Regions from separate parts of the Chryseobacterium proteolyticum genome, predicted to be linked through region 2. Evidence: riboswitches for the same ligand, from Rfam matches in the RefSeq annotation. Region 2 holds a riboswitch; each other region holds the start of a gene.
What was found. Region 2 has a riboswitch for cobalamin ahead of metE (5-methyltetrahydropteroyltriglutamate--homocysteine S-methyltransferase). Riboswitches for the same ligand answer to the same signal wherever they lie in the genome.

Region 1: another riboswitch for cobalamin. It lies ahead of prpB (methylisocitrate lyase); the one in region 2 lies ahead of metE (5-methyltetrahydropteroyltriglutamate--homocysteine S-methyltransferase).
Region 3: another riboswitch for cobalamin. It lies ahead of ACJ5H0_RS14310 (TonB-dependent receptor plug domain-containing protein); the one in region 2 lies ahead of metE (5-methyltetrahydropteroyltriglutamate--homocysteine S-methyltransferase).

Annotation. Positions count from the first base shown of each region.
Region 1 is NZ_JBJLWK010000004.1:148,599-150,873, forward strand. It holds gene ACJ5H0_RS16455 (aminotransferase-like domain-containing protein) at 1-298, shown strand, start outside; cobalamin riboswitch at 565-757, shown strand; gene prpB (methylisocitrate lyase) at 1,163-2,071, shown strand; gene prpC (bifunctional 2-methylcitrate synthase/citrate synthase) at 2,064-2,275, shown strand, end outside.
Region 2 is NZ_JBJLWK010000001.1:966,448-968,722, forward strand. It holds gene ACJ5H0_RS04495 (Crp/Fnr family transcriptional regulator) at 1-70, shown strand, start outside; gene ACJ5H0_RS04500 (Lrp/AsnC family transcriptional regulator) at 1-423, opposite strand, end outside; cobalamin riboswitch at 578-763, shown strand; partial or broken gene metE (5-methyltetrahydropteroyltriglutamate--homocysteine S-methyltransferase) at 1,022-2,275, shown strand, end outside.
Region 3 is NZ_JBJLWK010000003.1:726,675-728,949, reverse strand. It holds gene ACJ5H0_RS14310 (TonB-dependent receptor plug domain-containing protein) at 1-1,277, opposite strand, end outside; cobalamin riboswitch at 1,578-1,761, opposite strand; gene ACJ5H0_RS14305 (transporter) at 1,862-2,275, opposite strand, start outside.

The DNA.
Region 1 (2,275 bases), on a different contig from region 2:
GCTATATAAGCAGGCTAAAGATGTGCTAGAGGTATTAAAAAGCCATTTTCCGGATGGGTCTTATTTTGAAGATCCTCAGGGTGGATACAGCATTTGGGGAAGTTTGCCTGAAGGAGTGGATATGGAGAAATTTTACGCTTATTGCGAACAGCAAAGAATATTATTTACTCCAGGAGAAATTTTTAGTCTTACCGATCAGTTCAGGTACCATTTCAGGATTATTTTTGCAGAACGTATCACATCCCATAGCCTGTTGGCTTTGCAAAATATAGGTGAGAATTTGAAACAGATATTGTGAGTGTTTTTCCGGCTTTTATCTGTTAATTCAGAATCATATTTTCATATTGAGAGCATATGCTTTTCTCAATAATCGTGTTTGTCGGATTTTTTTTGCAAGTGGCTTTTACATAATCAAGATCATTTTGATTATGATTTTGAAAATTGAAAATATATTTATAATGCCTATTTTCAAAGAATTACGAATTCCTAACTGTTGTTCGTAAATAATTATTTTCGTGTTTCAATAAAATACCTATATTTACCACCAAGGAGTTCATTTATACTTCTTTATCAACCGGAATTGGTTACACTTAGCTGTGAATTAAAAGGGAATCGTGTGTGAATCACGAACTGTCGCGCAACTGTAAGTAACACTCAAAAGGTTTTTATCAATCAGGGTTCACTGTTCTTTTTTTGAATGGGAAGGACGATAAAAATTGTTACAAGTCAGGAGACCTGCCTATTTCGAATTGACGATGCTTTCGCGATCTGAAGCTTATAGTCAGGTATGATACGATGTGATAACAGTGCCCGATATCTTTTTGTGTACATTATCATTTTTAAGAAATGGTTTACAGGTTTTGCTTTTCAGGGCTGTATCATTTCTACAGCTTGCTCGTATTAGTCCCTTTCCATAATTTTCTCTTTTACAAAGTATTGTGAAGTTTTATCAGCACCTTTTATATTGATTTATAAGCATTACAGGCTGATGGCAGCAATCTTTGACCGGATTGTTATTACATGAAAATGTAATGAGGCTGTTCAACCATTCATTAAGGTTTATAGGTCGTTTAATTATTTTAATCATTTAAAGAATAATCTTTCTTTAAATTGTTGGAAGAATGTGAGTTAAAATACATCAAAACGAACAATAATATTAAAGATGAGTAAAAATGTAAGTCTAGAGTCTGCCGGATTACGTTTCCGGGAGACGATGCAAAAAGAAAACCCTCTTCAGATTGTCGGGGCTATCAATGCCAATCATGCATTGCTGGCGCAACAGGCAGGATTCAATGCTATTTATCTTTCCGGAGGAGGAGTTGCTGCAGGATCGTTGGGAATTCCGGATCTGGGAATTACGACCCTTGAGGATGTTCTGATCGATATTCAACGAATAACCAATGTATGTGATTTACCTCTATTGGTGGATGTAGATACGGGGTTTGGTCCTTCGGCATTCAACGTAGCAAGAACTGTAAAATCATTAATTAAAGCCGGAGCAGGTGCTTTGCATATTGAAGACCAGGTGGGAGCGAAACGTTGTGGGCACCGTCCAGGTAAAGAAGTGGTAAGCAAAGAGGAAATGGTAGACCGTTTGAAGGCTGCTGTTGATGCTCGGACGGATGAAAATTTTGTGATCGGGGCACGTACTGATGCTTTTGCCAATGAAGGGCTTGAAAAAACATTGGAAAGGGCTGTTGCCTATAAAGAAGCCGGAGCAGATTTCATCTTTGCGGAGGCTGTTCCTGATTTAAGCTATTATCAAAAGTTTGTAGACGCTACAGGTATTCCTGTACTGGCCAATATTACAGAATTCGGAATGATTAAAATGTATACTGCTGATGAACTGAAAGATGCGGGAGTCGGTTTGATTTTATATCCCCTTTCTGCTTTCCGGGCGGCAAATAAGGCAGCACTGAATGTTTACGAGCATATCCGGAAAGATGGAACCCAGGCTCATGTAATTGATACCATGCAGACCCGGGAAGAGCTTTACAAAAGCATTGGATACCATGATTACGAACAAAAATTAGATAACCTATTTAAACAGAACAAGAATGTCAATGAATAACGAACCAACATTTAAGCCTAAGAAAAGTGTAGCGCTTTCCGGGGTTGCCGCAGGTAATACTGCACTTTGCAGTGTAGGAAAAAGTGGAAATGATCTCCATTACAGAGGTTATGACATTTTGGACCTCGCAGAAAAAGCAGAATTTGAGGAGGTAGCCTATCTTCTTATTTACGGACAGCTACCAACAGGAGCCCAGCTAAAAAA
Region 2 (2,275 bases):
TACAAAAGTACTGTGTGTGCTTCCTATCGAGTCGACGGAACCTAATTTATTAAATACAAAATCCTGGTAGTGTTTCATATCGCGTACCTGAACTTTGAGAAGGAAATCAAAATCGCCCGAAATATTATAGCATTCCGCAACTTCGTCTATCAGTGTAATTTCCTGTACAAAATCATTTCCCACAGACCTGTCGTGGATCTTTAATTTAACCTGACAGAAAACTGTAAAACCACGATTCAGTTTCTCAGCTTCCAGGACAGCCGCATAATGTTTGATATAACCCTCCTGCTCCAACCTTTTAACACGCTCAAAAACAGGAGATGGAGAAAGATTAATTTCCTTTGCCAATTCTTTAACGGTCAATTTTGCATTTTTTTGAAGGATCCTTAACAATTGAAGGTCTTTATCGTCTAGTCTTTCCACAGGATAATATTCTTTTTTCGATTTATATTTTCAAATTTACAGAATAAATAACTTACAAATTCAATTCAAACAAAACAATATCCTTAATTTTTACATTTAAGCCAATTAAACATCTTAAATTAATACCTTTACACCCTATTTTGTTCTTTAACATACTTCATCAAACGGAAAAGGTTTTACTTAAGGTAGATTAATAGGGAATCGTGTGAAAATCACGAGCTGTCGCGCAACTGTAAGTAACACAACAGAGGTTTTTGTCCCTGAATATCCACTGCCACAAGCGGGAAGGATGACAAAAACTGTTACAAGTCAGGAGACCTGCCTGTCCCGAATTGACAATGCTTTCGCGGTCTGAAGCTTTTGGTCATACAGATGATACTTTTGAACGTATTGGATTGGGTTTTAACTCAGAATTTATTTGAGTTTAAACGTAATGTTTTTTATGAAAATTAATTTCAGGTTACCTAACAATCTACTCTTCACTGGGAAAATTACGTCTATATTGTATCTTCTCTATTGCTAAAAACTATTTCCCGATTGCGTTATGAAGCATTATAAGAACTTTTAAAACCAAAATTTAATTAAAAGTTTAAAGAAAATGCAAACACACATCCTTGGCTATCCGCGAATCGGTAGCAACAGAGAACTTAAAAAAGCCTGCGAACTATATTGGGCAGGTAAAACATCGTTACAGGAACTTTTAGAGGCAGGAAAAAAGATCAGAAAGCAAAACTGGGAACTACAACAAGAAGCCGGAATTGATCTGATTCCATCCAATGACTTTTCTTTTTATGATCAGGTATTGGACATGACATTGTCTGTTGGAGCTATTCCTTCCCGTTATCAGGATATTACACCAAATGAGCTAGATCTTTACTTTGCTATGGCCAGAGGTTATCAGAAAGAAGGGCACGATATTACAGCCATGGAAATGACAAAATGGTTTGATACCAATTATCATTATATCGTTCCAGAATTCCAAAAAGATCAGCAATTCAAATTATTCTCCCATAAAATCGTTAATGAGTTTATTGAAGCGAAGGAAGCAGGAATTCATACAAAGCCTGTTATCCTTGGATTGGTAACCTATTTATTATTAGGAAAAGAAAAAGAAGAAGGTTTTGATAAATTGGATTTAGCACAAAATCTGCTTCCGGTTTACGTTGAGATCTTAAAAGAGCTTGAAAACAACGGAGCAGAATGGATTCAGCTGGATGAGCCGTTTTTAGCACTAGACCTTGATCAGAAAGCAAAAGAAGTTTACCAGAACATTTATGCTGAAATTGCCAAACAGTTTCCGAACCTTAAATTTATTGTGACCACCTATTTTGATGGGTTAAAAGATAACCTTTCATTGGCCACTACTCTACCTGTTGATGCACTACACATTGATCTGGTAAGAGCCCCGGAACAATTGGATGAGGTCATCAATGCAATTCCTGAAACATTAATCCTCTCATTAGGAGTCGTAGACGGAAGAAATATCTGGAAAAACGATTTCAATCAGTCTCTGGTTTTCATCAAAAAAGCTATTGCAGCATTAGGTTCTGAAAGAGTTTTCATTGCACCGTCATGTTCATTACTTCATTCTCCTTTCGATCTTGACCTGGAGAAAAATGAAAATATACTATCTCCGGAGATCAAACAATGGATGGCTTTCGCCAGGCAAAAAGTTTATGAAATTGTTACCTTAAAAAAAATTAGCTTCAGAAAACCCGGATTACAATACTTTACAGGAATTAGCTGAAAATAAAAAAGCTATTGAAAACCGAAAAGTTTCAACACTAATTCACAATCAGGATGTGAAAAACCGTGTTACCGTAACTACAGAAAGTGACGCACAGAGAAACAG
Region 3 (2,275 bases), on a different contig from region 2:
TGGTTATAAGTCTTCTGATAAGTAAAACCTACGTCATATTGATTGGTAAATTCAGGTTTAAGAAAAACATTCCCGATCATGGTATAGTACAGGTCATTGAAAGTCGGCATTCTAAAAATCCTTTTATAAAATGCTCTCACAGTTAAATTCTTAAAGGCCAGTGGCTGGTAACTCAAAAATGCAGAGGGTGTCCATTCACTCTTATCCGGCGACTTGGAATTACGTTCAACATTCTCCCGAATAAAAGTGCCTAAAACACTTCCAAGAAATTTAAACCGGTTCCATTGGTAAGTGGTTGCAAAAGCAACCAATGAGGTATAACGCGTGGGAAATGAGAAAAGCTTAAGATCGGAATCCAGATTATTATACTGGAAATCAACATTAGCACTAACATCCCAGTTTGGTGTAATTGAGTAAATATTGGAAGATGATAAATATAATTCTCTCTGGATATATGTATTATCCGTTTTTAAAGCCGTTTCAGCTACATTTACCGTATCCATATACCGGGTATAGTCGTAGGCAAATTTAGCTTTGAGCTGAGTCTCAAATTTTGAAAATATTTTTTTCCTCAGGTGAGCCTGAACAAAATAATTTCTATCAAGTAATTTTTGTCCTTTCGGATCAAAACCATTATTCACAATTGCTGAGGGAATCCCACGATCTGAAATATATCCGTAGCCCCTGACATTCCAGTCTCCATTATTCAGATTTCCCTGCAGGCTGGTCTCAAATCTTTTGGCAGTAATATAAGAATCATATCTTGTTGCAATTGTATCATTGGCTATAGTACCATCAGGGTGTTTTTTCTGGTATTTGTATTTATATTGTCCGTCACTCTGTATAAATTCGGAGCTGAAACTTACGGAAATTTTATCTGAAAGCTTTTGCTCCAATCGAAATGACGGGTTGAAAAGATCGATTGAGCTGTTTTTTATTCTAAGTACAAGATTCGTTTTTTTATTTCCGGAAAAATAAGGAGTCTTGGGTTGGAGATAAATTGAGCCGGAAGATCCAAAATCTTTTGCAGGCTGAAAGATCTCACTTTTCTGTCCGTTGTATAATGAAATTTCTCCGATATCATCCAGCGAAAACTTTCCCAGATCGATAACCCCGTTTTGTGCATTTCCCAATTGAATCCCATCATAGAAAACACCGACATGCTGGCTACCCATGCTTCGGATATTAACCGTTTTCAATCCGCCAATTCCACCGTAATCCTTGATCTGTACTCCCGAAAAATAGCGTAATGCATCGGCTACGGACTGGCTGTTCAACCTTTCCAGCTGTTCTCCTGAAAGAGTTTGAGCGGGAAGAATTTCTTTAAAATCTTTTTTATAATGGTAACCGGAAGGATCCCTTTTTCCTTTATACTATCTCTTGACTGAGAAAAATAAAGCTGGTTAATTAGCACAAGGATTGTGATAATTATTTTTTTAGTTGTAAAAGTAAATTTCGGTTCCATTAGCTCACTGAGAATAATCTTGACACTAATGGATATAAGAAAGCAGCAATAACATTGTACAGCCATAGCTGCACAGAAGCATTGTTGTCCTTAGCTTTATTCCACGAAAGCATCAAACTTTAATCTTCTGGCAGGTCTTCTGACTTACTCCATTTTTGAAATCCTTCCCATTAAAAACAGTGGATATATACATCAAAAATTTTGGTTTAGAGTTTACAGCAGCGGGTCTGTTCCGGATTTACACCGGATTCCCTTTTAAAAGCCTTTTACAGCTCACCAGATTCCGGCAAAGATAGAAAATTCTTCTTAGAAACAATATTATACTTAATAAAATGATTTTCAACAGAATAAAAACAAACATTCCGTTACATGAGTAACGGAATGTTCATTTGATTTTTATATCCCAAAGTTAATAAACACACTGAATCTGGATTTAGCTTCAATGTTTCCACCGGCCAGATTTGAATAGGCAGGAAGCATCAGTTCACTACCCAGGCTCCATTTACTATAGGAAAGTTCAAAGCCTAATTTTCCATATAAAGCACTTCCGGCAGTATCCGGTAAGGCTTCATCAAATTGCTTATTCCTATCATATACTTCTCCCTGTAATCCGGCTTTCCCGGAAAAGATCATTTTTTTGTCCGCATAAAGCTGATAAAATCCGGTAGCTGCATAGTTCCATTGGTTTCCAAACTGATAATACTTCTTATTTTCACCTTTAACAGTATAATCCGTATTAACAATTACCGCAACTTTGTTCTTTTGGTATTTATAATTCACAACCATCTGATAATCCCAGCTTCCTGTTCC